Regions from separate parts of the Candidatus Pelagibacter sp. PS_40 genome, predicted to be linked through region 1. Evidence: riboswitches for the same ligand, from Rfam matches in the RefSeq annotation. Region 1 holds a riboswitch; each other region holds the start of a gene.

Region 1 (10,311 bases):
AAATCAAAAAAAGATCACCTATTTGGAAAAAAGAACATTATAAAAATGATGAAAGTGAATGGTTAAAAGGTAATCCTATTAAAAATGAAAAAATATAAACATTCAGAAATTACACCAGAATTAATTTACAATAAAAGAAGAAAATTTATTAAATCAATTGGGCTTGGTGTTGGTTCAATATCTTTGAGCAGTATACCATTCTTAAACAATGCTTATTCACAAAATAAAACTAAGCTAACATCATATGAAGATATTACGACGTATAACAATTATTATGAATTTGGTACCAGTAAAAGTGATCCTTATAGAAATTCACAAGAATTTATTACTAAACCTTGGAGTGTAACTATTGAAGGGGAAGTAGAAAATCCAGTTACGATTTCAGCTGAAGAAATAATTTCTTTATTTCCTTCGGAAGAAAGAATCTACAAACTAAGGTGTGTTGAGGGTTGGTCAATGGTTATTCCTTGGATGGGATTTTCTCTAAGTAAGTTACTTAATAAAGTATCAATAAAGAATACAGCAAAGTTTGTTGAGTTTGAAAGTGTCTATGATCCTGAGCAAATGAAAGGTCAAAGATACCCTGTTCTAAATTGGCCATATAGAGAAGGTCTAAGAATTGATGAGGCGATGCATCCCATAACAACAGTTGTTACAGGGGTTTATGGAAAAACATTGCCTAATCAAAATGGAGCTCCATTAAGAATTTTTGTTCCTTGGAAGTATGGTTTTAAAAGTGCAAAAGCAATTGTTAAAATAAAATTAGTTGAAAATATACCCACATCATCTTGGATGAGATCGTCTCCAAGAGAATATGGGTTTTACTCAAATGTTAATCCGAACGTATCACATCCTAGGTGGTCACAAGCCACAGAACGTGTCATAGGTGAGGGAATTTTAACTCCTAGAATTGAGACTGAAATGTTTAATGGGTATGGTGATGAAGTTGCACATTTATATTCAGGTATGGATTTAAAGAAAAACTTTTAGATACATAAATTTGTTTTATAAAACATGCAGAAATATATAAAAATACCAATTTTCTTTTTTTGTTTACTGCCAATATTAATCATTGTTTATCAAATTATTTTTAATCAATTAGGTCCAGAACCTGTGAAAAAAATAACACATGTAACTGGTGAGTGGACACTTCGTTTTATCATAATAACTCTTGCAATGACTCCTTTACAAAAATTTACTAAATTAAATTTTTGGATTAGCTATAGGAGAATGTTTGGGTTGTTTGTTTTTTTTTATGCATCAGCACACATGATGACATATGTTGGCATAGATTATCGTTTTGATTGGTCTAGTATTGGTGATGATATTATAAAAAAGAAATTTATATTTGCTGGATTTTTAGCTTGGCTTTTATTAGTGCCACTTGCTCTTACTTCATCTAAACGAATGATAAGGTTGTTGAGAGATAAATGGAAAAAACTACACAAGCTTGTTTATATAATTTCTTTATTAGGAATTATTCACTACTTATGGTTAGTTAAAGTAGTTACAGTTGAACCTTTGATTTATCTTATTATTATAGTAATTTTACTTACACTAAGAGTTAAAATGAAATTTAATTAATTAATTAATTGATTTTTTTTCAGGAACGCAAATCTCAGATCTTGTTAAAAATCTTCTGCCAGTTCCATTGTCTAAAGAAAACATTCCACCCATACCTTGAATGCAATCAATAATTAAATCTGTATTTTTCCATGCTTCATGTTGAGTTTCACTTATGTAAAAAGGAATACCACCAATTTTTCCAACTAAAACATCATCATCACTTACTAAAAATTCTTTAACAGGGTAACACATTGGAGCACTTCCATCACAACATCCACCAGATTGGTGAAAGAGCAATTCTTTACCATGATCTTTCTTTAGATCTTCAATTAGTTCTAAAGCTGAAGGGGTTGCGGAAACTTTCATAGTTATATGGCCTGTAGTTTAATACAGGCCATTATAATATATCTGTTAAAAGAAGCCTAATTTTTTCTCACTGTACGACACGTGTAAGTTTTTCACCTGTCTATAATGATTAAGCATCATTTTATGTGTTTCTCTACCGATTCCAGATTGTTTATAACCTCCAAAAGCAGCATGAGCTGGATAAGCATGGTAACAGTTAGTCCAAACTCTACCAGCCTGGATTCCTCTTCCCATTCTATAAGCAATATTCCCATTTCTAGTCCAAACACCTGCTCCTAAACCATAAAGAGTATCATTAGCTATTTCTAATGCATGAGCTTCATCTTTAAATTTAGTAACAGATACAACTGGTCCAAAAATTTCTTCTTGGAAAACTCTCATAGAGTTATTACCTTCAAAAATAGTAGGCTGGATATAATTTCCTTTTTCCAAACCACTGTTTAAGTTAGCAACTTCACCACCACATAGAACTTTGGCACCTTCTTTCTTACCTAAATCTAAGTAAGATTTTATTTTTTCCATTTGTTCTAATGATACTTGAGCACCAATCATAGTTTCCATTTTTAGAGGATTGTCCTGCTTGACTGCTTTCGTTCTAGCAACTGCTCTTTCCATAAATTTATCATAGATAGATTCTTGGATTAATACTCTACTAGGACAAGTACAAACCTCCCCCTGATTAAGGGTAAACATTGCAAAACCTTCAAGACATTTATCAAAGAAATCATCGTCTTGATCCATAACATCTTCAAAGAAAACATTTGGAGATTTTCCACCTAATTCTAAAGTTATTGGAATTAAGTTTTGTGATGCATATTGCATGATCAAACGTCCAGTTGTAGTCTCACCTGTAAAAGCAATCTTTCTAATTCTTTTAGATGAAGCTAATGGTTTACCTGCTTCAAGACCAAAACCGCTTACAACATTAACAACTCCTGGAGGCAATAAGTCTCCAATAAGTTCCATTAATAGTAAGATTGATGCTGGTGTTTGTTCAGCTGGTTTTAAAACTACACAGTTACCTGCAGCAAGTGCTGGTGCAAGTTTCCATGTTGCCATTAATAATGGAAAGTTCCATGGTATAATCTGTCCAACTACACCAAGTGGTTCAGGTATATGATAAGAATATTCACTATTACTTATCTCTGAAACCGAACCTTCTTCTGCTCTGATTACTCCAGCAAAATATCTCCAATGATCAACAACTAATGGTAAGTCAGCTGCCATACACTCTCTAATTGGTTTTCCATTATCTAAACATTCAGCAGTAGCTAATAGTTCAAGATTTTTTTCAATAACATCAGCTATTTTAAGTAGTATGTTAGATCTTTCAGTTATTGATGTAACTCCCCAAGTAGGAAAGGCAGCGTGTGCTGCATCTAATGCAGCCTCAACATCTTTTGCATCTGATCTTGGAACGGAACATATAACATCATTATTAATTGGACTTACGTTATCAAAATATTTTCCTGATTTTGGTTTAACGAATTTGCCACCTATAAAATTTCCATATTGTTCTTTAAATGGAAATTTAACTTTTAAGTGAGACGTATCTAGTAATGGAGATCGTCCACCTTTTACTGTTTCTGTGCTCATTTTTACCCTCTCTCTTTTATTAATATTCTTAAGCTTATTTTTTTTTATTGGCTTAAGTAACTTCTCTTTAGCCACACCTTTTTTCTTTTTAACTTTTTTAGTATTTTTAGGTGATTGCTTGACCAAGTTTTTCTTAATTTTTTTTTTGGTCTTACTTTTAGATTTTTTGGCTGTTTTTTTCTTTTTTGTAGCCATTAATTAACTAAACAAAAATTGATCTGAAGATCCATTAATTATATTATTATTTTCTACTTAAGATTGAATATAGTCTACATCTTGTGCTTAATTGAAATGTGTCTAATAATTTAGTTATGGATAATGATATAAAAAAAGAATTACAGTCTGCTACATTTGAAAGATTGCTCAAACATCTAGATAAACGAAAAGATGTTCAAAATATAGATATTATGAACCTTGCTGGCTTTTGCAGAAACTGTTTATCAAAATGGTATCGAGAAGAAGCAGAGAAAAAAGGTATTGAAATTTCAGACTTAGATGCACGTGAGCATGTTTATGGTATGCCTTATTCTGAGTGGAAAGAAAAATATCAAAAATAATTATTTTTCCTTAAGTCTTGGAAATAGTTCTACAAAATTACAAGGTTTATGATTTATATCTAACTGATGTTTTAAAATTCCATCCCAGGCATCCGTTACTCCCCCTGAAGAACCTGGCAAAGCAAATACATATTTGCCATTAGCTAGTACTGCACAAGCCCTAGATTGAATGGTCGATGTACCAACTGTTTTTAAACTTATTGTTCTAAACACCTCTCCAAAACCTGGTATATGTTTGTCAGCTATCTCGTTTACTGCCTCTGGTGTAATATCTCGACCTGTAAGCCCAGTGCCCCCTGTTGTAATTACAACATCTATTTCAGATTGATTAATCCAATCTTTAAGGATTTTAATAATGTCATCTTTGTTATCTTTACAAATTTTTCTATCTATTAATTTATGTTTAGCCTCCTCTATTTTTTTTACTAAGATCGCACCAGACTTATCGTTCTCAAAAGTTCTGGTGTCCGTAACAGTTAAAAGTGCTATATTTACAATCATAAATTTAAAATAATTTTCATGATTATATTATCATTTTTATTTCTTCTAACAGCAACTTTATATTCAAGTGTTGGCTTTGGTGGTGGCTCTACCTATCTAGCCCTTCTATTAATTTGGGATATTCCTTACTTGATCTTTCCTGTAATTGCTCTCTTTTGTAATATTATTGTCGTATCAGGAAATTGTATAAATTATATTAAAGCTGGAAATATCAATTTTAAGATCCTTACCCCATATTTGATATCATCTGTGCCACTTGCATTCATAGGAGGATCTTTATCAGTAGATAAAGAAATTTTTGAAATTTTACTTTTTTTAGTCTTAGCACTAGCAGGAGTTCTACTTCTCATGAAATTTCAATCTTTTGATCAAAAAATTGAAGTTTATAAAAAGATACCAAAAATATTATCAATATTAATTGGTGCATCTATTGGATTTGTGTCTGGTGTAGTTGGAATTGGTGGTGGAATTTTCTTAAGCCCTATATTGTTATTAATTAGAGTAGATAAAGCAAAAAACATTGCAACAGCAGCATCATTATTCATACTGATTAATTCTTTATCAGGACTTGCTGGCCAATTTACAAAGGCATCAACAATAAATGGAATTTATGATTATTGGCCATTATTTTTTTTTGTTTTAATAGGCGGCCAGCTTGGAAACTATTTAAATCTTAAAATTTTTCCTGCAAGAATATTAGCTCTAGTGACATCAGGACTTGTCATATTTGTCGCTATTCGAATGGGACTGAAGTTGTTTGCATAACAGAAGTATTAAATTATTATAGAAAGATTATGAAAACATTTAGAGCATTTGGACCCACTATAGGAAAAACAAAGTTATCCAAAAAAATTATTACTATATTAAATAATCACATTGATAAGTCTCAATTATCTAAAAAAAATGATTATAGCTCTAAACTTGCAAGTCAAATTAAGAATGAAATTAAAATACCTAAAACATTAATTAATAAGAGTTTGTCTAAAGAATTAATAAAAAATATTAAAGTTTACCTTGATAAGTCAGGCGTTAAAAAAATTAAAGAAATTAAGATAATAAATCTATGGGTAGTTAGGCAATTAAAAAATGAATATAACCCAATTCATTATCATGAAGGAAAACTGTCAGGTGTTGGCTATCTTAAAATCCCAAAAGATATGAATCAAAATAAATTAGTTAAGAATAAAAAGATTAAAACTAATGGAACTATTGATTTTATTAATGGTCAAAAAAACTTTTTAAGTAAAAGTATCTATAATTTAAACCCTAAATTAGGAGACCTATTGATTTTTCCAAATTATTTAATGCACACAGCTTATCCATTTAACGTTGATGGTGAGAGAAGATCCTTCTCATTTAATGCTAAAATATTATTCAAGAAGTGATTTACTAATCAGTCTAATAGATATATAAATATTCTACCGATTTGATCCATATTGCAGGTACTAACTGCTAAAAAGGAAATCATTATATAATTGGTAAAGGTAGTTGAACTGTATTGTGCACCTGGCATAGAGCTAAAGCACTAAAAAAGTAAGGAATAAAAATGGATATTAATTTTTTTAAAACAACACGAATTTTAGATGGTGGTATGGGACAAGAATTGTTAGCTCGTGGTATGAAGCCAAACGGCACATTGTGGAGTGCAAATGCTGTTTTAAAAGAAGAATACCATCAACTCTTACTAGACACACATTTAGACTTTATTAAAGCGGGTGCTGAAGTTATTGTTACAGCAACCTTTACTACAAGACGAATAAGATTACGTGATAATAAAATTGAAGATAAGTTTGAATACTTAAACAAAAAAGCTGGTGAAATAGCTAAGAAAGCTAAAGAACAATATCCTAATGTGTTAATTGCAGGCGGTCTTCCACCTCAATATTTAACATACGAAGAAGATACAAGACCAGATGATGAAATTAAGCAAAACTTTTATGATCAAGCAAAATTATTAGATCCTTATATTGATTTTTTTTACTTAGATGTTTTATCTAGTGTAAAAGAGTTTAAATTAGCAATTGAAGCAATTGAAGAATTTAATAAGCCATACTTAATAGGTGCTCACATTTCTGAGGGAATAAATCTTCCAAGTGGTGAAAAAATATCAGATATTATTAACAATATTAATCATAATAATTTACTAGGATTAATTTTATCCTGTGTTTCTCCTGAAAACTTTTATGAAAATTTAGAAGAAGTAAAAAATTTAGGTGTTCCATTTGGATTTAAGCTTAATGCTTTTGTGACAACTAATCCTAAAGATGGTTATACTAATAGTTATAATGTCAGTAAAACTGGTAACCCAAATGAATTTTTGGGTCAAAGAAAAGATTTAACACCTGAATTGATGGCAAATTTTGTTAAAAAATTTAAAAATGCTGGTGCTACTATTTTAGGTGGATGTTGCGAAACGAGACCTTCTCATATTAAAGAAATGGTTCAGTTTAAGTAGTCTTTTTTTGATCTGCTTTTTTAACAAAGTAAATTCCAACAACGACTGCTAATAAAGATAATAAAATTTTAGGTGTTATTATTTCTTTTAAAAAAATATAACTCAATATAGTACCGAATATTGGAATTAAGTAAGAGACTTGTGATTGAAATATAAGACCATTATCTTTTAGAATTTTAAATCTTAGCAACCAAGCAACACCTGTTGAAACCATTCCTAGATAAACTACTGATATTGTAGATTCAACGCTTGGAACCGAGTTCCATGGTTTTTCAATAAAATAAACAAATGGTATTAAGATTAGGACAGCCCAAATTAATATAGAGCCTGTTACATTTTCATTCTTTTTCTTACTAATTTTAAGAGTTAAAACTCCTCCAATAACATAACAAGTTGACCCAAGTAATATTAATAACGCAGAAATAAAATTACTATCATTTATTAATAGATTATCTGAAAACAAATAAATAATTCCTGAAAAACCAATTAGTATTCCAAAAGTTTTAACTAAATTGAACTTTTCATTTTTTGTATAAAAGTGACCCAATATTGTTGAGCTCAAGGGTGTTGTTGACATTAAGATTGCTGCCAAATTACTTTGTACAGATTTCACACCGTAAGCTATTAAGAAAAAAGGTAATACCAAATTGACAAATCCTATTATAGCAAACCAATACCAATCTTTGGAAAATGCTTCAATCTTAATTTTTTTATAAAAGCATAATAATAATACTGGAATTGATCCAAAAAAAACTCTCAAGAATGCAATTGTAATTGGTCCAAAAGATTCTGTTGCAATTTTGATATTAAAAAAAGCTGATGCCCATATTAAAGCTAAAACTACTAATAATGTATAATCAATTAATCTAGGTTGTCTCATTCAATTATATCTTCAACTTTTCCATTCGTAATCTTTTGAATATCGTTATAGTTTGTTTTAAATACACAGTTTGGATGTCCTGCTGCAGCAAACAATTCATTAAACCTTTCTAAAGAATTGTCTATTATAATTTCAATTCTCTCTAAATGCCCAACAGGTGAGACACCCCCTATTGTATAGCCCGTTTGTGTCTTAACTTCTTCTGGTGATGCCATTGAAATATCTTTTTTATCTTTAACTTTTTTTAGTTTATTTAATGAACACCTCTTATCGCCTGCTACTAAGCATAATATAAAAGTATTTTCCGCTTTAAATAATAAGCTTTTGACAATTGCACCTACATCACAAGCTAAAGCTGTTGCTGCATCCTGTGCTGTTCTTGCTGAATTTTCTAAAACTATTACCTCTAAGGATTGGTCAAAGTTTTTAAGAAATTTTTCAGCTCTTTTAACAGGTTCTTTATCTAATAAGCTCATATTTCAACTAATAATTGATTGATAATTTAACAAATAATGTTGTAATTCATATGTAAAAAACGCATAGGTGATATTTATTATTCAAGCAATATTATTAAAGAAACATTTGTTATTAATTGACCACAAAATTTAAAAAAGGAGAAACTATGACTGCTGCCAATGTTCTAAAATTCATGAAGGAAAAAGAAGTTGAATTTGTTGATTTAAGATTTACTGACCCTCGAGGAAAACTTCAACATTTAACAATGGATCACACTATCGTTGATGAAGAAATGTTAAATGAAGGTGTATTTTTTGATGGTTCATCTATTGCTGGTTGGAAGGCAATTAACGAGTCTGACATGATTTTAATACCTGATACTTCTAGAATGATTATGGACCCTTTTACATCTCATAATACTCTAATCCTTTTTTGTGATATTTTAGATGCTGTTAAAAGATCTCTTTATGAGAGAGACCCAAGAGGAACAGCTAAAAAGGCAGAAGCATATTTAAAAAAATCTGGCATTGGTGATAAAGCTTTTTTTGGTCCTGAACCTGAATTTTTTGTTTTTGATGATGTTAGAATTAATAATGATCCAAACAACACTGGTTTTAAAATAGATAGTAAAGAAGGTCCTTATAATTCTGGAACAGAGTATGCAAATGGAAATATGGGTCATAGACCTCCAGTAAAAGGTGGTTACTTTCCAGTCCCTCCAGTTGATAGTGAACAAGATATGAGAGGTGAATACTTAAAAAGTTTAAAAGAAGTAGGTATCAAAGTTGAAAAACATCACCATGAAGTAGCACCAAGTCAACATGAACTTGGTATGTACTTTGGAACTCTTGTTGATCAAGCTGATAATGTTCAATTATATAAATATGTAGTTCAAATGGTTACACATTCATTTGGAAAAACAGCAACTTTTATGCCAAAGCCGATTGCAGGAGATAACGGTTCAGGTATGCACATTCATCAATCAATTTGGAAAGACGACAAACCAGTTTTTTCTGGTGATGCTTATGCAGGGTTATCTGAAACAGCACTTCACTATATTGGTGGAATTTTAAAACATGCAAAAGCAATTAATGCTTTTTCAAATGCTACAACAAATAGTTACAAAAGATTAATTCCAGGTTTTGAAGCCCCTGTTCTGCTTGCTTACTCTGCAAGAAATAGATCTGCTTCATGTCGTATACCAATTTCATTAAGTAAAAATGGTGCAAGATGTGAAATAAGATTTCCTGATGCTTCAGGAAATCCATATTTAACTTTTGCTGCTATGCTTATGGCTGGTTTAGACGGAATTAAAAATAAAATACATCCAGGCGAATCTTTTGATAAAGATCTTTATGAATTACCTCCAGAAGAAGTTAAAAACATTCCGACTGTTTGTGGATCATTAAGAGAAGCAATGGAAAGTTTAGATAAAGATAGAGAATTTTTAACTGAAGGTGGTGTATTTACTGATGATCAAATTGATGCTTACATTGCATTAAAATTTGAAGAGATACATAGATTTGAACACGCACCTCATCCTGTAGAGTTTGAGATGTATTACAGCAGTTAAGACTAATTACTGTCTAGTTGTTGCGATTGTATCTTTGTTAATTCCTTTTTTGACAACGTAATCCTGTGTGCCGTTAGCACCAGTGTTTACTTCTTTTCTAAGAGTCTTAAAAAAAGTTCTTTCTTTCAGTGACTTTTCTAAAGATTTAACAAGATTTTTAAATTCAAATTTATTCATGACTAATTAATACCATAGATATGTGATATTTGCAATACTGATATGCGTTTAAGTAATGTTATACTTTAAATGACTCGCCACAACCACAACGTTCAGATTCATTGGGGTTATTGAAAACAAATGATGATGAAAATTCTTCTTTTTTATAGTCCATTTCAGTGCCTAATAAGTACATAACAGCTGC
Region 2 (10,311 bases), 260 kb from region 1:
TGATGTTTATGTCTCTGGAAATTTAGGTGATAGCTATTTAGGGCTATTAGTTTTAAAAAATAAAATTAAGCTTAATTCAAGATTAAAAAAATATTTTACCAATCAATATTTTATGCCAAATATTCAATTAAAATTAATTGATCAAATTAAAAAGTTTGCCAATACCTCAATTGATATATCTGATGGACTTATAGCGGACCTTGATAAAATGATTAATAATCAGAAATTATCTTATAAAATTTTTTTAAAAGATATTCCAATTTCAAGTAACCTAAAGAAGATACTTGCTCTTAAAAAACTATCTAAGATTAATTACATTTCTAATGGTGATGATTATCAGGTCTTATTTACAGCTTCTAAAAATAAGATGAGAATCATAAGAAAAATAGCTACTAATTGTAGAGTTAAGCTAACTAAAATTGGCACAATTCAAAGCCATGTTAAAAAATCATCCATTGTAGATGATGAAAATCGGCAAATTACCCTTAAAAATAAAGGTTATTTTCATAAGTTTTGAAAAGTTAAATATTGCCTTTTATTGCTTTTTTTGTATTGTCCGGACTTTAAAGAATAAAATTTAACAACCAAACAACCAAAGGCAAAATGAACTCACTAATAGAAACAATATTATTATTTACCATAGCAGCTGGATCTCTTTCAATCGTTTATGGTTTTTTTACAGGAATGAATATTCTTAACTCAAGTGCAGGAAATGCCAAGATGCAAGAAATAGCATCAGCAATTCAAATTGGTGCTAAGGCTTATTTAGCAAGACAATATAAAACAATTGCCGTGGTTGGAGTTGTTGTTTTAGTCATTATTTTCTTTGTGTTCAGTCCATTAGTTGGTTTAGGTTATTTTATTGGCGCTACATTATCAGGTATAGCCGGTTATGTTGGAATGTTAGTTTCTGTTCAAGCTAACGTTAGAACTGCTGAAGCATCAAGAAAAGGTTTAGCAAGCGGTCTTGCTGTTGCTTTTAAATCAGGTGCTGTAACTGGAATGTTAGTTGCTGGATTAGCTTTACTTGCAATCGCAGTTTATTACTATTTTTTATTAAAAGCAGGCATTGATGACAGAGAAGTTATTAATGCATTAGTAGCATTAGGCTTTGGTGCTTCTTTAATATCAATTTTTGCAAGATTAGGTGGTGGAATTTTTACAAAAGGTGCTGATGTTGGTGCTGACTTAGTCGGTAAAGTTGAAGCAGGTATTCCAGAAGATGATCCTAGAAATCCAGCTGTAATTGCTGACAATGTTGGAGATAACGTTGGTGATTGTGCTGGTATGGCAGCAGACTTATTTGAAACTTACGCTGTAACAATTGTTGCAACAATGGTTCTTTCTTCGATATTTTTCTATGGTGATATAAATATGATGATCTATCCTCTAACTATTGGTGGTGCTTGTATTTTAACATCAATCTTAGGAACTTTCTTTGTTAAACTTGGAAGAAGTAAAAATGTTATGAACGCTTTATATAAAGGGTTTGTAGTTTCTGCTGTTTCTTCATTAATAATTTTATACCCTGTTACTGATTATGTAATCGGATTTGCAAGCGAATATACTGTTAATGGTAAAAGTTTTACTGGTATGAGTTTGTATTATTGTGGAATAATTGGTTTAGTTATTACTGGACTATTAATTTGGATTACTGAATACTACACTGGTACTGAATACAGACCAGTAAGAAGTATTGCTAAATCTTCTACAACTGGTCATGGAACAAACGTTATCCAAGGCTTAGCTGTTTCTATGGAAGCCACTGCAGTACCAGCTTTAATTATTGTTGCCGGTATATTAGCAACAAATTCAATCGCTGGTCTTTATGGTATCGCTATTTCAGTAACTACAATGCTTGCATTAGCAGGTATGGTTGTTGCTCTTGATGCTTATGGTCCTGTAACAGATAATGCTGGCGGTATTGCTGAAATGGCTAAATTACCAAATAGTGTTAGAAAAACTACTGATGCATTAGATGCAGTAGGTAATACGACTAAAGCTGTTACTAAAGGTTATGCTATAGGTTCAGCAGGTTTAGGTGCTCTAGTATTATTTGCAGCTTATGTTGAGGATATCAAGCACTTTTCAGGTGTAGCAGGTTCAAAGCTTGAAGGAATTGTTGTAACTTTTGATTTATCGAATCCTTACGTTGTAGTTGGGTTATTAATTGGTGGAATGCTTCCATATTTATTTGGATCAATGGGTATGCAAGCCGTTGGTAGAGCAGGTGGTGCAGTGGTTGTCGAAGTAAGAAGACAATTTAAAAAATATCCAGGTATCATGAAGGGTAAACAAAAACCTGATTATGCTAAATTAGTAGATTTATTAACTTTAGCTGCAATTAGAGAAATGATTATACCTTCATTATTGCCAGTTCTTTCTCCTATTGTTTTATACTTTGTAATACTAGCTATAGGTGGTCAAGTTGCTGCTTTAGCTGCAGTAGGTGCAATGTTGTTAGGTGTAATTATTACAGGTTTATTTGTAGCTGTATCAATGACTGCGGGTGGTGGTGCTTGGGATAATGCAAAAAAGTATATTGAAGACGGAAATCACGGTGGAAAAGGTTCTGAAGCACACAAAGCTGCTGTAACTGGTGACACTGTTGGAGACCCGTACAAAGATACTGCTGGTCCTGCTGTAAACCCAATGATTAAGATTACTAATATTGTAGCTTTATTATTGTTAGCTGTAATTGCTGGCTAAGAAAAGATTAATTTCTTTTTCTTTTACCTAAGGGGTCGTTAATTTTCTGTCTCATACTGGATAGAAAGTCGTATACAAATGTGTTTTTCTTGTATTGATTTTCAGTGGTTTGTTCTGCAAATTTCAATTCTTGCATATTAGTGAGATCTAGAAACTCTTTCGTTTTTAGAAGACCCATACTGTTGATTTCTAACAATAGAACATTGTTTACAATAATTCTTTCACTGCCAAATTTTGTAAGAGATGAATTATCTGTTTTTCTTTCAATATAAATCCATAAATCATTGTCAAAAGTACTTTTAGTTGATGGTGAACCTAATAATTTTAAAATATCGTTTTTATTTGACTGATTAACAGTAAGTTTTTCTTGTTTTTTATTTAAAAAATGAACACCGTGGTGTTTTTCAACTTTTTTTAAAGTACAAGCTGAAATAAATAATGATATTATAATAAATACAAATAATTTTTTCATGGATAAAAACTATATAAATATTTACAACAATTTAGTTCAATTAACTAGAAATAAAGATTTGTATAAAGATTTTAAAAACCAAGATACTTTTTCTGATAGATTAATATTCTTTTTACTTCATTTTGCTTTCTTTTTGAAAGTTTATAAGGAAAATAATGATAAAAAAATACTACAAGAGATTTATGATTTTACCTTCAGACAAGTTGAATTAAGCATCAGGGAAATTGGTTATGGTGATCAATCAATTAATAAAAAAATGAAAGATTATCTAAACTTATTCTATGGAATGATCGACAAAATTCACAGTTGGGATGAATTAGATATAGAATCTAGAAACTCTATTTTGGTAAATTTTTTAGATAATTCATCTAATATTGAGTATTTGGTTAATTATTTTGAAAATTATAGGTTAAATTTAAAAAATAATACTTTAAATTCTTATATAAAAGGTGTAGTTAAGCACTAATTTTATTATGGCTGTACCTAAACGAAAACAATCACCGTCAAGAACTGGAATGAGAAGAGCTCAGAATATGAAGTTCAAATCTACCAATATTGTTGAGGACAAGAAATCTGGAGAATACAGATTACCTCATCACTTAGATCTAAAAACAGGCATGTATAGAGGTAGACAAGTTTTAGATCCTAAGGAATAAAAGTCCAAAATTAAATGAGCAAAATAATAAAAATTGCAGTTGATGCAATGGGTGGAGATAATTCACCAAAAAAAATTATTGATGGAATTAATCATCATTATAAAAGTAACACTAATACTTTTTATCAAATTTTTGGTGATAAGGAAAAAATCCAAAATTATATCAATCAATTACCCACATCTTCATTTGAAATAATTCACACCAAAGATTTGGTTAAAGGAACTGATAGTCCTTTAGAAGGAGCTAAAAGAGGAAAAAATTCTAGTATGTGGTTAGCCATTCAAAGTGTTAAAGAAAAAAAATCTGACATAGTTATTTCTGCCGGTAACACTGGAGCATTACTTGTTATTTCAAAACTTAATCTAAAGATGATTGAAAACATTGATAAACCAGCTCTTTCTGCTTTATGGCCAAATAAAAAGAATATGAGTGTAGTGTTAGATTTAGGAGCTAACATCGAATGTAGTCCAAAAAATTTAATTGATTTTTCTATAATGGGATCTTCGTTATTTAAATCGCTATATCCTGATGATACCGCTAAAGTTGCTTTATTAAATATAGGGTCTGAAGAAATTAAAGGTAATGAGACTATCAAAGAAACTTACCAACAATTAAATCAAAGAAATAACACTGACTTTGAGTTTAAGGGTTATATTGAAGGTAATCAGTTAATGAATGGCGATGTAAATGTTATCGTTGCAGATGGATTTACTGGGAATATTGCTTTGAAGACAGCCGAAGGTACTGCAAATTTTATTACCAGTGAATTAAAGAAAGCCATGACAGGTAATATTATTGGTAAAATTTCATCTTTACTAAATATTTCAAATTTAAAAAAATTTAAAGAAAGATTAGATCCAAGACTTTATAATGGTGCAATTTTCATAGGTTTAGATTCTCCTGTTATTAAAAGCCATGGTGGAACAGATTATATAGGTTTTTCAAACTCATTAAGTGTTTGTACTAGAATTGTCACTGGAAATTTAATAGAAAAGATAAGAAACAACATAAGTTAATGCAAAGAACTAACTTAACAAAAAAAGATCTTATAAATTCAATTTATATGCAAATTGGTTTTTCAAAAAATATATCTGAAAATTTAATTGATGATTTTCTAATTACAATAGTAGACAATTTAAAAATAGAAAAAAAATTAAAGCTCTCTAAATTTGGTACTTTTTCTATAAGGGCAAAAAAAAATAGAATTGGACGAAATCCCAAAACAAAAGAACAAACAACTATATCTAATAGAGATGTTGTTTTATTTAAAGCTTCTAAGGAATTTAAAGATTTGGTAAATTCTAAGAATGATTCATAAAAATAGTGATGCTTATAAGTCAATAGGTGAGGTTGCTGAAATTCTTGGCCTTGTAAACAAAAAAAAAGGAACCTTGAATACTCATACTATTCGATTTTGGGAGAAGGAATTTAAGCAAATTAAGCCAAAAATTTTAAATGGCAATAGAAGATATTATAATAATGATACTATTGAGGTTTTAAAAAAAGTTAAATATCTACTCAAAGATCAAGGAATGACAATTATTGGTGTTAAAAAAGTTCTTAATTCGGATAAATCATTAAAACTTGACGAATTACCAAATAATTCTATAAATGCTGATTATAATTTAAAAAATAAACTTAAGAAGATTTCCGATTTAATAAAAAAAATAAAAAGTTTAAAATAAAATGGCAAAAAAAACACACGTTAAAGTTAGATTAGTACCAGAGGCTAAACCTGATAGTCCTTTTTTTTATTATGTTAAAAAACCTGCAGGTGGTGAAAAAGCTAAAGTTAAATTGTCTGCAAAGAAATATAACCCTTCTACAAGAAAACATGAAATGTTTGTGGAAAAAAAATTACCTCCACACAGTAAATAGTACTATTTTTTTCTAAAATTTCTTTTTTCGTAATCAATAAAAGACCAAATCATATTTTTCCAAATTCTATTAGTGATTTTTGGGTCAATATTAGTTTGTATTGATTTTTTTTTAATTTTTTTAAGTATAAAATTGATCCTTTTTTGATCAATTATTTCTTTTTTATGGATTTTTACTTTTAGCACTTCATTGACTAATGAAGATCTTTTTTTGATTAATTTAAGTAAATCATTATCAAGTTTATCAAGCTTAATTCTAATCTGATTTAGTTTTTTTTTATTTGTAGGCGACATTTATTCAATTGGTTATTAAGATAATTATTATAAGTATAATTTATGTTTGTAAATAGCGACAACTATATAAAATATTTAAAATTGTGGTTAATAACTTTATTTTCATTAATTGTTCTTATGGTAGCTGTCGGTGGTCTTACTAGACTAACAGACTCTGGTTTATCAATCACAGCTTGGGAGCTTTTTACTGGAATACTCCCACCTATGAATATTAATGAGTGGAATTTTTATTTCACAGAATACAAAAAAATTCCTGAATATAAAAATATTAACTACGGCATGTCCTTAGATGAATTTAAAGTGATTTTTTATTGGGAGTATGCTCATAGATTGTTAGCAAGATTTGTAGGTTTGTTTACTTTAGTGCCTTTGCTTTTCTTTACTCTCTATTTTAAAAAAACTCTGCATTATTCTAATAAATATTATTGGATTTTTTTCCTTGTGTGTTTTCAGGGGTTCATCGGTTGGTATATGGTATCTAGCGGATTAATTGAAAATAATGACGTTAGTCACTTTAGACTTAGCATTCATTTATCTTTGGCTTTATTTATTTTATGTTTAATTTTTTGGTATATTTTAGATATTCATAAAATTAAGAAATTTAAAAATAAAATTCCAAATTTATTTTTATTATTTATACTTAAATTGATAGTTTTGCAGATTGTATTGGGTGCTTTTTTATCAGGTTTAGATGGTGGTCTTATCTATAATTCATGGCCTGATATGAATGGTAGTTTTTTTCCAAATGATGTTAGTTATGGTGATTTAATTAGTACTCAATTATTTAACAACCCATCAATTATTCAATTTTTGCATAGATCAACTGCATATTTGCTTTTATTTTTTATAATCATTTTAAATTTTATCTATTTTAAAAAACAATATGATTTTAAATATGTATTATTTTTTGATGTTGCTATCTTGTTTCAAATTTTTTTAGGAATTATAACTTTGATTTCTGGTGTAGAGATTACATACGCTTCACTACACCAGCTAGGTTCAATATTAGTTTTGAGTTCTTATTTTTTGATATTATATAAAAACTCTAACTAACTGCTTTCAAATTTCCTTTAGAAGATTTATTTAAAGCTTGGTCTAAATCCTCAATAATGTCATCTATATGCTCAATACCAATACATAATCTTACGTATCCAGGAGTTACACCTGAGGCTAACAATTCTTTTTCTGTTAACTGACTATGAGTTGTTGTTGCAGGATGAATTGCTAAACTTCTTGCATCTCCAATATTTGCAACATGATAAAACATTTTTAAAGACTCGATAAATCTCTTACCTGCTTCAATACCACCTTTGAGTTCAATACCAACTAAACCACCATTTCCTTCATTAAGGTATTTTTTAGCACGATCAGCAATTTTACCTTCATGTTCTGTTGGATAGATTACTCTTGTTACTTCTTTATTTTTCTTTAAATAGTCAACAACTTTTGATGCATTTGAGCAGTGTTGTTTCATTCTGAGAGCAACTGTTTCAAGCCCTTGAATAATTCCAAATGCATTGTCAGGTGATAGGGCAGAACCAAGATCTCTTAGTAATGTAACCCGCGCTCTTACTGCAAAAGAAACATTAGCCCCAGTTAATTCTGGAACCACTTTTCCCCATATAGCTCCACCGTAACTTGCGTCAGGTTCGTTAAATAAAGGTTGTCTTTTGGGATCAGCTGTCCAATCAAAATTACCTCCATCAACTAAAGCTCCACCTACAACTGTACCGTGACCACCTATATATTTTGTTAATGAATAAACTACTACAGCAGCACCATGTTCTAAAGGTTTGCAAATTACAGGAGCAGCTGTGTTGTCCATTATTAATGGTATATTGTATTTTTTACCAATATCAGAAACTTCTTTAATTGGAAAAACTCTCAAATAAGGATTTGGTAAAGTCTCACCATAAAAAGCTCTAGTTTTATCATCAACAGCTTTTTCAAAGTTTTTTGGGTCAGAAGGGTCTGCATATCTAACTTCAATACCAAGTTTACTTAATGTATGCGTGAATAACGAAATAGTACCTCCATATAAATCCGTAGAGCTGACTATATTATCTCCGGCTTGTGCAACGTTTAAAATTGCAAAAGTTGATGCGGTTTGTCCAGATGCTACTGTTAAACAGGCTAATCCTCCTTCTAATGAAGCAACTCTTTTTTCAAGAGCATCATTTGTTGGATTCATTATTCTTGTATAAATATTTCCAAATTCCTTAAGAGCAAACAAATTCGCAGCATGTTCAGTACTATCAAATTGATACGATGTTGTTCTATAAATTGGAACTGCTACTGCTTTGGTTGTTGGATCACTTCTATAATCACCACCATGTATAGCTATAGTCTCAGGGTTTTGTCTTTTTGTACTCATCTTAATACTCCTTTTTTAGTACTTTTGCTTTATGCAAGGCGTACAATACAGTTCAAATGCGCCTACCGATAATGTGGGTAAAAAATCCTTTTTAGCAATAACTAGCCTGCAATAGGAACAAATCGGCTATATAAAAATATCATTTAAGCAAGATATTGCAAGAGAAATATAAAATTGACATTATATCTAATAATAGTATTAATCCTCGCACAATGACAAAATTTCTAAAAAGTGGTGATTTAAACAGTAACTGGTTTGAGATAGACGCTAAAAATGCTGTAGTTGGCAGGTTAGCTTCTATTATTGCTATGATTGTTAGAGGAAAAAATAAAACAACTTTTACACCTCATATGGATGATGGTGATTTTGTTGTTGTTAAAAATGTTGAACAAGCAAAGTTCACAGGAAAAAAATTTAAAGATAAAAAATATTATAGACATACTGGTCACCCAGGTGGAATTAAAGAAATTACTCCTGAAAAATTATTAGAAAAAAATAAACCTGGCGAGACATTAAAATTAGCTATTAAAAGAATGTTACCTGGGGGAGTTCTAGGAAGAAAACAGTTAACTAAAGTAAAAATTTATGCTGGTGAAGAACACCCTCATGCAGCACAAAACCCAAAACTTTTAGACCTAGGTAAATTAAACAGTAAAAATTTAATAAGAAATTAATATGGTAACAGCAGCTACACCAAATAAAGTATCTACAAAAAAACCTAAAATTAAATTAGATTTTAAAGATAGTAAATACGCAACTGGTAGAAGAAAAAAATCTATTGCAAAAATTTGGGTGAAAAAAGGTACAGGCAAAATTTACGTTAATGGCAGAACTATGGATGAGTATTTCACTAGTGGAAGTCACAAAATGCAAATCACAAGACCATTTGAGATTATAAACCAAGCAACTGATTATGATGTAAGATGTAGCGTAGCAGGTGGTGGTCACACAGGTCAAGCTGGTGCAATGGTTCATGGTATTGCTAAAGCATTAATCTTATTTGATTCAGAGAATAGAGCAGTACTTAAGACAGAAAAGCTTAATACTAGAGACTCTAGATCGGTTGAAAGAAAAAAACCAGGTCGTAGAAAAGCAAGAAGAAGCTTCCAATTCTCGAAAAGATAATTCTTTTTTAACTCTAAACTGTTATAATAAAAAAATGCCTAAGCTTAATGTTTTAGTTGCTGGATCAACTGGTTATATTGGTGTTCAATTAATTAAATTATTAGTTAAACACAGCAATGTTAATATTAAATATCTTTGTGGTAATACGTCTGTTGGAAAAAATATTTCTAGTTATGAAAAATCATTAAGTTCAAAAAAATTACCTAAAATTATTAGATACAATAAAGAACTTTTAAAAAACATAGACCTTGTTTTTACAGCTCTACCTAATGGTGAAGCACAAGATATTTCAAATGATTTATTAAAACACAATATATTAATTGATTTAGCTGCAGACTTTAGACTTAATAAAGCATCAAATTATCTAAAATGGTACAAACAAAAACACAGATCTGTCAAAAATATTAAAAAATCAATTTATTCATTACCTGAAATCAATGGTGACAAATTAAAGAAATTTAATATTATTGGATGCCCAGGTTGCTACCCAACATCAATACTTTTACCACTTATTCCATTAGTTAAGAAAAATTTAATAAAAACAGATAATGTTATTATAGATTCAAAATCTGGTTACTCTGGTGCTGGAAGAGGTGTACATAAAAAATATAAGGATAAAAATCTTTATGAATCTTTAAGCGCTTATGGTGTGGGTTTCCATAGACATAACTCTGAAATTCAACAAGAAATCGAAAACTACACTAAAAAGAAATTTTCTTTTACATTCACACCCCATTTAACACCAATGTTTAGAGGGATACTTAGTACTATTTACTTAGACCTTAACAAAGGTGTAGGTATTAA
Region 3 (10,311 bases), 390 kb from region 1:
AAGTTTGTGATGAGAAAGATGATGTTAAATGTGTTGAACTTGGTAATGGTTGGATTAGTGCCATGGAAACCAATCTTGCTAACATGGAAAAAAATCTAGAAGAAACTGATAAAGTTAAATACCAAGAAAGCATTAATAGTAACAAGCAACAGCTTGATAGCCTTAAAGGCAAAACTGCTAGCGAATGGCGTGAATATGCAACCCAGTGTATGATCGAGATCTTAGATCATAAAACTAAATCGTGAATTTCTTTAAAAGATTATTTTCAAGTAGCAATCTAGAATTACAAATCAATGATGGAGGAAGAGCTGCTGCTGGATATAAAGGTAAAGCTGGAGACTGTGTAGTTAGATCTATTGCAATTGTAACAAAGCTTCCTTATCAAAAAATTTATGATGATCTTTATAAGGCAAATGAAGAATTTAGAACTACATCAAGAACAAGACTTGCAAGAAGTTTAAAACAAAAAAATGACAGCCCAAGATCAGGTACTCATAGGGTAGTTGTTAAGAAATACCTTGAAAAACTAGGTTGGCAGTGGACGCCGACTATGTTTATTGGTCAAGGCTGCAAAGTTCATTTGAAAAAAGATGAACTTCCAAGTGGGACGTTAATTGTATCTTGTTCAAAACACATAACGGTTGTTAAAGATGGTGTCTTGCATGATACTTATGATTGCTCAAGACGGGGCACACGTTGTGTTTATGGATATTGGACAAAACCTAACTAAATTAACTCAAGACATCTTAAAAAATATTTGTTAGCATTTAGTTGTGAAAAAAATATTGGGGACTAGCTTTATTAAGTTTTTAAGTATTTTAGTCTTAAGCTTATTGTTAACTAGTGGTGCAAAAGCGGGTTGTGATGATGCTCCAACTGATGGAGTGGATTATTCTAATTGCCAATTCTCAGAAGGCCAAGATTTAAGCAGAGCTTATATACCAAATTCTAATTTATCTTTTATTAGTTTTATTAAAGTTACTTTTGATAAAGGGGTGATGATGAATGCAACGTTATCTAATGGTAATTTTGTAGAATCTTCTTTTATAAGAACTAATTTGTATGAAGCAAATCTTGAAGGGGGTATTTTTGAAAAAGCCAACTTTACAAGTGCAAATTTAACAAGAGTAAATTTTAAAGGCTCATCATTAATTGAGACAAACTTTAATAATAGCAACCTCTTTGAAGCAGACTTAACTGGTGCTAATATTTTAAATGCTACATTTGAAGGCGCTAATCTTAACAATGCAACTTGGATTGATGGAACTAAATGTTTACTAGGTTCAATTGGTAAATGTAATAAATAAAAAATTCTTAGAAATTATTTTATTGGTTTAATTTTTTGATTAATAACGAGCACTGCGCCAATCATTAAAATAGGTAAACCTATTATTAAATCTTGTTGCCATTCTAAGTTTTCAAATATTGTTGAGATTAATAAAGCTAGTACAGGCATTACAACCCCTACATACCCAGCTCGTCCTGCTCCAACTTTTTCTAATAATCTTAAGTAAAAGATAAAAGCAAATATTGAGCCAATTATTGATAGATAAGCAAGGGATGCGATATAACTGAAGCTATACTCGAATAATAATTCAGTACCCTTTATTTGGGTAATTAATAGTGTGACCAGTGACCCATAAAGCATTGAATACGCAAGTGTTGGTATTAATGAAAAGTTATTATTTAAGTTTCTTTGGTGAACCATGTTACCTGTTGATGCACTAAATGTACCAAGTAAGGCTAAAAATAATCCAACATGGGTTCCATTAGCAAAGCTAAAATTGAAAATTTCATCATTAAAGATGATTATAATTCCAATCATCCCAATACTTGCTCCAAGTAAAGTTTTTAAAGAAGGTTTCTTTTTAAAGTAAAAGCCTTCTCCTAAAATATTCATAATAACTACCGTTGAAAAGACAACTGCTGGAAATGCACTTATTAAATAAGTGTTTGATAGATAAAAGAAAACATAGTTTAGTGAGTAGAGACAAACACCAAAGAGTAAAAACCATGCATGCTGATTTAAAGAAAATTTAAGATTTTTCTTCTTATAAATTAGATAAACAAAAATAACTATTGCAGCTATCAAAAATCTATAAAATACTGACACTAAAGGATCAACGTAGCCTAATTGAAACTTGATTACATACCAAGTAGGCGACCAGCAAAAAAGTGTGACAATAAATAATAAAAAATTGTTCATTAATGAATACTTATAATCAATCAAACTTAAAAAAATATAAGATTAATCAACCAATTTTAATATATAAGTTTAGTTGTTATGAAAAAGATACTTCTAATTTTAACACTGTTTATATCATTAAGTAGTATTTCTTATTCAGATAATCATTTTCCAATCACAAGAGATTCTGAATTAATGATTGCTAGAGGTAAAATTGTATACCAAAATAATTGTGTAAGCTGTCATCAAGTTAATTTGTCAGGTGCTAAAAATTGGAAGGGTTTAGATGAAGATGGTCATCGTAAAGCACCACCACTAAATGGTACAGGTCACACTTGGCACCATGATGATGAGACATTACATAAAATTATTAAATATGGTTTAGTTGGAATAATTAGTGACTATGAGGGTAAAATGGGCGCTTTTGGAGATAAATTAAATGACAAAGATATAGATTCAGTTTTAGCCTACATTAAAAGTTTTTGGCCTAATGATTATTACCAACATCAAATAAATTTAAGTAAATAAATTAAATGGCAACTGATACATTTCATTGGTCGTGTAAACACACGTGGCGAAAAAGTGCTAAGAATACGATGTGGTGTGTTATCGGTTGTGCAATTGGTGACTTTGGAACCATACTATTTTTTCAGTTAAGTAAAATTCCTTTTCCAGTATTAGGTATTATGACTTTAGCAATCATAAATGGTTTATTAACCAGCATTATGCTTGAAACTTTTATTTTAATGAGACAAAATTTTAAATTAATTAATGCTTTAAAGACCGCCTGTGGAATGAGTTTCATCTCAATGGTTAGTATGGAAATTTCTATGAATGCTACGGATTATTTTTTAACCGGTGGAGCGATGCTAACTTGGTGGGTGGTACCTATTATGTTAACTGCGGGATTTTTAACACCATGGCCTTATAATTATTGGAGACTTAAAAAATTCAATCAAGCCTGTCATTAAATATTAAATGGTTACAACTTCTGAAATCATATTAGCAATTATTATCGTTGCCTTATCTGTTGTTATGCCTATCTATTATTATTACCAAAGGAAGAAAAACCCCAAACAAGATAATAAAGCTCAAGATAAACCTGAGATAAAAAATTATATTGATAGAATTAATCAAATTACCCGTAATAAACATAAATGAAGAAACGTTTATCAGGGTGCAGTGAGTGTGGAGATGATACAGCCATCTTAACACAAGTAAGCTCTGGACCAGAAGTGATCTTACTTTGCACAGATTGTTATAATCTAAAACATTCAAACGAAACACAAAACCATATTGGCTATGAAGAAGAAAAAAGCTAAAAAATTAAAGACTAAAAAACCTGCACCTAATTTCTATGGTCTTGGTAAATTTAACTATTTGATCTTTAAGTTTCTTTGCTCAAGATTTAAGCTTTAATAGCTTGATTATCTAAACCCTATTTAATTGTAAGAACAATCTTACCTTTAGTTCGACCCTCTGCTAGTTTTCCAAAAGCTTCTGAGGCCTGTTCCATTGGATACGTGCTGTCAATGACAGTTTTAATGGTGCCCTGACTAATTAATGTTACAAGTTCTGTTAGCATTGCTCCATCAGGTGACATGAAAAACCATTCAAAGTTTACACCATATTTTTTAGCAAGGTCTTCAGTATCTTGGCCCTTAATGGAAATCAGAGTACCTCCCTTTTTTAAAACCTTGAAAGACTTAGCAAGTACATCACCCCCAATCATATCAAAGACTAAATCATAATCAGACAATTTATCTTCAAATGATTGAGTGGTATAATCAATTATTAGATCAGCTCCCAAACTTTTAACAAGTTCAATATTTTTAGAGCTTGTAGTTGTTGCAACTGTTGCCCCAAAATGTTTTGCAATTTGGATGGCAAGTGTTCCAACACCACCTGAACCAGCGTGGATCAACACTTTATCACCTTGCTTAATATTACCTTTCGTAACTAATGCCTGCCATGCTGTTAAACCCGCTAGTGGGACAGATGCCGCTTCTATATGGCTTAGATTTTCTGGTTTAATGGCAAGTTCATTTTCTTGGATACGAGCAAACTCAGCAATTGAGCCAGCGTCTTCTTGATTGGGACGAGCAAATACTTCATCACCAACTTTGACATTAAGTACATCTTTACCAACCTCGACTACTTTGCCTGAAACATCATAGCCCATAATATGAGGAAAGCTAAGCTCTAGCATTTCTTTTAGATAACCTGCATGTAAAATATTATCGATCGGATTAATGCTAGCGGCATGTACTTCTACTAGGACAGATTTATTTTGAAGTTTTGGCTTTGCAATATCAATAATTTCAATATTGGCAGTATAATCTTTATAAACGACAGCTTTCATTGTGAATTCCTTTTTAATTAAATAATTTTTAAAATATATCAAAACATAAAGAAAGCTATGTAGTATATATTTTATTAAATAACAATCATTCCATCACCTAGACACTTTATTTAAGATTTAGTAGTATACTTTTATGTATTGGTTAATCTTAATATCTTTTCTAATCCTACTTGCTATTAGCTTTGTTGTTTCAAACCCTGGAAATAAACTTATAAAAAATAAAAAGAATAAAACTCATTTATTAGATGTTTTATCCTCTTATATGGGTGGGTTTTTACTGGTAATAATCGTTTATCTTTTTGTTTCAGCCTCTAATGGTAAAGAAGCATTTGATATTGGGATTGATTTTTTTAATGCTAATAGATGGAATTTTGCAAGTGGTATGGGTAATCACAGATCAATTTTAGATGAATTTGTCTTTGGTTTTGTCTTCACTTACATAATAATCTTCATAAGAAGACAATATAAAAAACAAAATTAAAAAGGAGTATAGATGAAAGGTTATAGATTTATTATAAACGATGATACTTCAGAATTTTGTCATCGTGTTACAGAGGCAACTTAAATAATTAATATTTGAAACTATTTTGCTTAAATTATTAAGCCCTAAGCAATAAATTAAATGCTTAGAGCTAATAATTAAATGTTAATTGTCTTAAAACTTAAAACCAATTATTTGGAATTATGATGTAGTGAATTGCAAGCACAATTGCAACTGACACCGTCAATCCTATAGTCATTTTAAGAAAGTCTTTACCAATTAGTGGAAACACATATTTGAATTTATAATCACTATTCATTGATGCGATTGCTAATTCTCTTCCACACAATAGTCCAACAAACACCCAAGTTGTTGACATTGGTAAGTCATTAAGTTCTTTAAAATAATAAAGAACCGCAGCATAAATAATATTGATTATGGTTGCTGATCTTGCGTACCTTGTGCCAGTTTTCTCTAAGACAACCTTTTGAATAGTTCCACCATGAATGTAGAAGATATAAAAAAGTAGTGCTGTAAAGTAAGCTAGTACAATTAATAATAAGTTAACATCAATTTGTCTTGGAAGATAAACTGCAATGTTAGCTACATCATGAGATAACCAAACCCACCATAACCAAGCAGAAGTTACCCAAACAGAGTTACGCCAAAAGCCAATCCATTTGTCTTCAACTTCATCTAGTTTTTCATTAATAAATTTTGAAATAACGACCCAGCAAATATAAGCAGCCGTTGCAGCTAAACCATAGCCGACAACACTTTTCATAAGCATCTTTTCAAGTACTACCGTTGATGCAAAAGCTGATAAAACTAAGAAGGTTGTTGAAACAGGTATACCTACTCTTGTTAATACTAGAAGTATTCCTGGTGCCACTGCGTGATACCATTGTATTTCTTGGAAAGGTATTCTTGTTAGTCTGCCGTAAGAGATATCTCCATCATTACTGTACCAGCCCCAAGTAATAGCAAGTATCATTACAAATGATGCTGCACTAGCAAGAGTGTACCATTTAAACCATTTTTGTTTTGACGCGATAAAAGTTCCCAATGTTTGAATTGAGTCATTTGCAATAACACTGTACCCCGCTAAAGCAAAGCCTACTATCGTATATATTAAGGTCATTTCCATTTTTCTATTTTCCTATTTTATGTTTTTTTTATTGTTTTTCATTTCGAACGATTCTTAGTCTTAAGGTCGATTTAATAGGTTGGTAAAAATATATCTATAGATAAGTTTATTAGTTTACTTTGAGGAGAGTTGATTCATCAATTTTTATATTATTCGAAGTTAAAATCTAGCTAGAGAATTTAATAATAAGTTTTAAGAGGAGTTGATTCATCATCATTTATATTAATTAATGATTTTGTCTAGTTGAATAATGACTTAAATTTCATTTAATACAGGATTATAATTAACATAAGTATAACACTTAATGAGTTATATGAATTTATTGATAAAAGTATTTAAAAGATTCTCTATTACAAAAATTCTTAACCAATCTTATTATTTCATTAAGTAATAATCGTCCTAGATATAGACACCCGATTTAGGACTTGTTAAGGTCTGATTATGAAAGGTTATAGATTTATTACAAGTGACGACACTTCAGAATTTTGCCATCGTGTAACGGAGGCCATATCCAATGGATGGAAATTGTATGGTGAACCCAAAATGACTTTTGATAAAAAAAGAGGGGTCATGCGTTGTGCTCAAGCAGTTATAAAAAATTCACCTCAGAAAAAGTATTCCAAAAAGATGAAGCTATCATCGATATAAATGGCAGATCAGATATTACCCTTTGTTTATATGCTAGGGATACTCTTATTAGTACTCCCAGCTTTTCTACAATCTAATTCTAAATTAAAGCAATTCTTAACTAATCTTAGTATTTGGATTGTCATTATTCTCATAATTTTAACTATTATTTATTTTTTCAATTGACAGTTTGAGAGAAAGTTGATTATATTTAGGTGCGCTGATTTAAGTTAAATTGCAGAGCGCGTTATAAATCCTGCTAAAGCGACGCTTCAACCACCGCTTTAGACAGGTGGTTTTTTTTTATCTTTCATAAAATTAAGCCGGGCAGTTGAACCATATTGTGCGCCCTGCATTTGCTTAAGCACTAAAAAGGAGAAAAGAGGCCTATGGATTTAACCCTCTTGTTATTTTGTGACCTTTTTTCTCCAAAACAAGAGGAAAAAAAATGAGCACAAATAAATTAAAAGAAAGATTAGATAAAGGACCTGTTATATGCGCAGAAGGTTTTTTATTTGAGATAGAAAGACGTGGGTACATGTCATCAGGGGAATTTGTTCCAATGGTGTCATTAGATCATCCTGAAGTTTTAGAGAACTTACATAGAGAATTTCAACACGCAGGATCTGATGTAGTTGAGGCCTTTACTTATAATGGACACAGAGAAAAAATGCGTGTTATTGGTAAAGAAGAACTTCTTGAACCACTAAATCGTTCAGCATTAAAAATTGCTAAAAAAGTAGCACTAGATACTCCTAAAGGATCAAAACCAAATTTGATGGCAGGTAATATTTCAAATTCAAATATCTGGAAACATAATGATCCACAATCTCAAAAAGAAGTTGAAGGAATGTTTACAGAGATGATTGGTTGGGCCGTTGAAGAAGGTGCTGATATGTTAATTGGTGAAACTTTTTATTATGCTGAAGAAGCTTTTAAAGCTTTAGAAGTTATGAAAAAAACAGGTTTACCAACTGTATTAACCATATCTCCAATGGGTGAAAATAAAATGAGAGATGGAAAATCCGTTGTTGATACCTGTAAAGAGCTAGAGCAATTAGGGGCTGATGTTGTTGGTTTAAATTGTTTTAGAGGACCTGCTACCATGTTTCCTTTTTTAAAAGAAATTAGAAAAGCAGTTAAATGTCATGTTGGAGCTTTACCTATTCCTTATAGAACCAGTGAAGATTACCCAACATTTTTTAATCTACCGGACAGAAGTAATTGTGCATGTCCATCACCTCATGGAAGAACGTTTCCAACAGCATTGGACCCACACTTTTGTAATAGATATGAAATAGGTAAATTTGCAAAAGATGCTTATGCCTTAGGTATTAATTACCTTGGAGTATGTTGTGGAGCAAACCCAATGTTGATTAGGGAAGTTGCTGAATCTATTGGTTTAACTGTTCCAGCAAGTAAATATCGAGAGAACATGGAAAATCATTTTATGTATGGAAAAAATAAAAGAATTCCAAAACATATGACTGAATATGGAGACAAAGCGTAAATAAATTAAGAAGGGCATTTAACTAAATTGTGCGCCTGACATATGTCGAAGCACTAAAACAGGAGAAAACAAATGAGTAACAATCTAAAAGAAACAATAAGTAATCTACAGAAGGATTTTACAGCCAACCCCAAAAATGCTTTGGTCCAATATGAAAGCAACTCAATTCTTAAAGAAGGACTTCAATCTGTAGTCACTCTTAGAGAGCATAAATTAGTTGTTGATGAACCCAAAAGTTTTGGTGGAAAAGATGAGGGACCCAGCCCAGTAGAGTTAATATTAGCAGCGTTAGCAACGTGTCAGGAGATAACCTATAAAGCATTTGCTACAGCAGCGGGTATTAATATTGAGAGTGTTAGTGTTAAATTAAAAGGTGAATTAGATCTTCAGGGTTTTTTAGCTTTAAATAAAAACACTAGACCTGGCTTTCAATCCATCTCTGGTACTGTTGATATTAAATCTTCATCACCTAAAGCAGAAATAGATAAATTGATTGATACGGTAAATACACATTGCCCGGTATTAGATATTTTATCAAAAGGAGTTCCTATTAAATTGTTTCAAAAGGTTTCTTCAAGTTCTAATAATAAAGAGCACATAGAGCAAAGAGCAAGTGCTGCTTAACTAATCTAATTTAAGCCCTATGAAAATAGGGCTTAAGTCTTTTAAGTTCATTTCAAATCCTAAAAAATTAGAAGTTTGACTAGAATTAAGTATTAATTGCGTGCTAGGGTCTTGTTAATGAAAAATATTTATCATTCTGATATTTATCAATTTAACACCCCAGTTAGTAGTTATTGGGAAGATCATTCAAGCGAAAATTTAAATCTAGATAAACTTAATAAAGATGTCAGCTCAGAAATTGTTGTAATAGGTGGAGGGTACACTGGTTTATCCTGTGCAATTAATTTAATAGAAAATCATAATTTAGAGGTCATTTTAGTTGAAGCTGGAAAAATAGGTTGGGGGGCATCATCTCGTAATGCAGGTTTTTGTTCTCTACCACCAAGTAAGATGTCTTTTAAAAAGATGCAAGCAATTTACGGCAATGATGAAACGAAAAAGTTCTTTAAAAACTCTGTTGAAGGCTCAAATTATACAAAAGATATTATACAAGAATATAATATTGATTGTGATGTAACGGGGGATAGTAATTACGTTGTAGCCCATCATCCAAATAAGTTTAAAGATATTAAAGAACAAGCCAAAGCTTACAGAGAAGAGTTTGGTATTGAAACTGAAATTTATTCTAAAGAAGACTTTGATAAAATTGGCCATGGTGGCACAGAGCAATTTGGAGCTTTTTCTTATAAACCTGGTTTTGCAATCAATCCTCTTAAATTTGTTAATGGCATTGCAAAATATGCTTTATCTAAAAAACTAAAGATTTTCGAGCACACTAAAGTGGATAAAATTGATAAAGATAAGGGCACTTATATTTTAAGGACGAAAGAAGGATCTATTCGTTCAAAAAAAATAGTCGTTGCAACAAATGGGTTCTATCAAGAAGGCTTAATCCCGGAGATGAATTCAAGAATTTTACCAGTAATTTCAAATATTATTGTCACCCAACCCTTAACGAAGCAAGAAATTGACCAACATAATTTTAAAACATTTTCCCCAATAGCTAATACTAAAAATCTTTTATATTATTATCGAAAGTTACCTGACAACCGAATTTTATTTGGCACTAGAGGGGATTTAAGTGGCAGTGATCAATCTAATTTAAATATGTCTAAGAAAATGGAAAAATTTTTAAAAGATATTTTTCCTCAATGGAAAGATATTAATATTGATTACAATTGGCGGGGATTAATTGCTTTATCTCAAAAATTAACTCCCTCTATTGGTAAAATTGATAATGAAGAGATTTATTATGGATTTGGTTATAATGGGGTTGGAGTGAGTGCTGCTCCTTGGACTGGAAAACAATTGTCTAAGTTAGTATTATCAAACAGTAAAGAGTTAGATATTTCAAAAATTTATAAAGGATTACCTA

Evidence for each region. Region 1 has a riboswitch for S-adenosylmethionine ahead of AC5SLW_RS01795 (homocysteine S-methyltransferase family protein). Riboswitches for the same ligand answer to the same signal wherever they lie in the genome.
Region 2: another riboswitch for S-adenosylmethionine. It lies ahead of AC5SLW_RS03095 (O-acetylhomoserine aminocarboxypropyltransferase/cysteine synthase family protein); the one in region 1 lies ahead of AC5SLW_RS01795 (homocysteine S-methyltransferase family protein).
Region 3: another riboswitch for S-adenosylmethionine. It lies ahead of AC5SLW_RS03840 (homocysteine S-methyltransferase family protein); the one in region 1 lies ahead of AC5SLW_RS01795 (homocysteine S-methyltransferase family protein).

What each region holds. Positions count from the first base shown of each region.
Region 1 is NZ_CM182064.1:334,782-345,092, reverse strand. It holds gene AC5SLW_RS01840 (molybdopterin synthase catalytic subunit) at 1-98, shown strand, start outside; gene msrP (protein-methionine-sulfoxide reductase catalytic subunit MsrP) at 85-990, shown strand; gene msrQ (protein-methionine-sulfoxide reductase heme-binding subunit MsrQ) at 1,015-1,584, shown strand; gene AC5SLW_RS01825 (DUF779 domain-containing protein) at 1,585-1,932, opposite strand; gene adh (aldehyde dehydrogenase) at 1,978-3,528, opposite strand; gene AC5SLW_RS01815 (DUF1244 domain-containing protein) at 3,840-4,085, shown strand; gene AC5SLW_RS01810 (molybdenum cofactor synthesis domain-containing protein) at 4,086-4,586, opposite strand; gene AC5SLW_RS01805 (sulfite exporter TauE/SafE family protein) at 4,605-5,351, shown strand; gene AC5SLW_RS01800 (2OG-Fe(II) oxygenase family protein) at 5,381-5,971, shown strand; SAM riboswitch class V at 6,060-6,123, shown strand; gene AC5SLW_RS01795 (homocysteine S-methyltransferase family protein) at 6,133-7,041, shown strand; gene AC5SLW_RS01790 (DMT family transporter) at 7,034-7,921, opposite strand; gene AC5SLW_RS01785 (YbaK/EbsC family protein) at 7,918-8,397, opposite strand; gene glnA (type I glutamate--ammonia ligase) at 8,544-9,950, shown strand; gene AC5SLW_RS01775 (hypothetical protein) at 9,957-10,127, opposite strand; gene AC5SLW_RS01770 (HesB/IscA family protein) at 10,186-10,311, opposite strand, start outside.
Region 2 is NZ_CM182064.1:595,433-605,743, reverse strand. It holds gene thiL (thiamine-phosphate kinase) at 1-517, shown strand, start outside; gene AC5SLW_RS03145 (sodium-translocating pyrophosphatase) at 604-2,709, shown strand; gene bamE (outer membrane protein assembly factor BamE domain-containing protein) at 2,717-3,181, opposite strand; gene AC5SLW_RS03135 (ubiquinol-cytochrome C chaperone family protein) at 3,180-3,647, shown strand; gene rpmF (50S ribosomal protein L32) at 3,655-3,837, shown strand; gene plsX (phosphate acyltransferase PlsX) at 3,852-4,853, shown strand; gene AC5SLW_RS03120 (integration host factor subunit alpha) at 4,853-5,155, shown strand; gene AC5SLW_RS03115 (MerR family transcriptional regulator) at 5,145-5,522, shown strand; gene AC5SLW_RS03110 (50S ribosomal protein L33) at 5,524-5,715, shown strand; gene AC5SLW_RS03105 (chorismate mutase) at 5,718-6,008, opposite strand; gene AC5SLW_RS03100 (COX15/CtaA family protein) at 6,051-7,061, shown strand; gene AC5SLW_RS03095 (O-acetylhomoserine aminocarboxypropyltransferase/cysteine synthase family protein) at 7,054-8,382, opposite strand; SAM riboswitch class V at 8,387-8,455, opposite strand; gene rplM (50S ribosomal protein L13) at 8,595-9,056, shown strand; gene rpsI (30S ribosomal protein S9) at 9,058-9,507, shown strand; gene argC (N-acetyl-gamma-glutamyl-phosphate reductase) at 9,542-10,311, shown strand, end outside.
Region 3 is NZ_CM182064.1:720,876-731,186, reverse strand. It holds gene AC5SLW_RS03905 (hypothetical protein) at 1-245, shown strand, start outside; gene AC5SLW_RS03900 (hypothetical protein) at 242-730, shown strand; gene AC5SLW_RS03895 (pentapeptide repeat-containing protein) at 774-1,307, shown strand; gene AC5SLW_RS03890 (DMT family transporter) at 1,322-2,206, opposite strand; gene AC5SLW_RS03885 (c-type cytochrome) at 2,285-2,713, shown strand; gene AC5SLW_RS03880 (DUF4396 domain-containing protein) at 2,719-3,156, shown strand; gene AC5SLW_RS03875 (hypothetical protein) at 3,164-3,346, shown strand; gene AC5SLW_RS03870 (hypothetical protein) at 3,343-3,507, shown strand; gene AC5SLW_RS03865 (NADP-dependent oxidoreductase) at 3,624-4,547, opposite strand; gene AC5SLW_RS03860 (hypothetical protein) at 4,681-5,028, shown strand; gene AC5SLW_RS03855 (DUF1737 domain-containing protein) at 5,041-5,112, shown strand; gene AC5SLW_RS03850 (hypothetical protein) at 5,210-6,175, opposite strand; gene AC5SLW_RS03845 (DUF1737 domain-containing protein) at 6,617-6,823, shown strand; SAM riboswitch class V at 7,119-7,183, shown strand; gene AC5SLW_RS03840 (homocysteine S-methyltransferase family protein) at 7,251-8,312, shown strand; SAM riboswitch class V at 8,316-8,380, shown strand; gene AC5SLW_RS03835 (OsmC family protein) at 8,385-8,936, shown strand; gene AC5SLW_RS03830 (NAD(P)/FAD-dependent oxidoreductase) at 9,054-10,311, shown strand, end outside.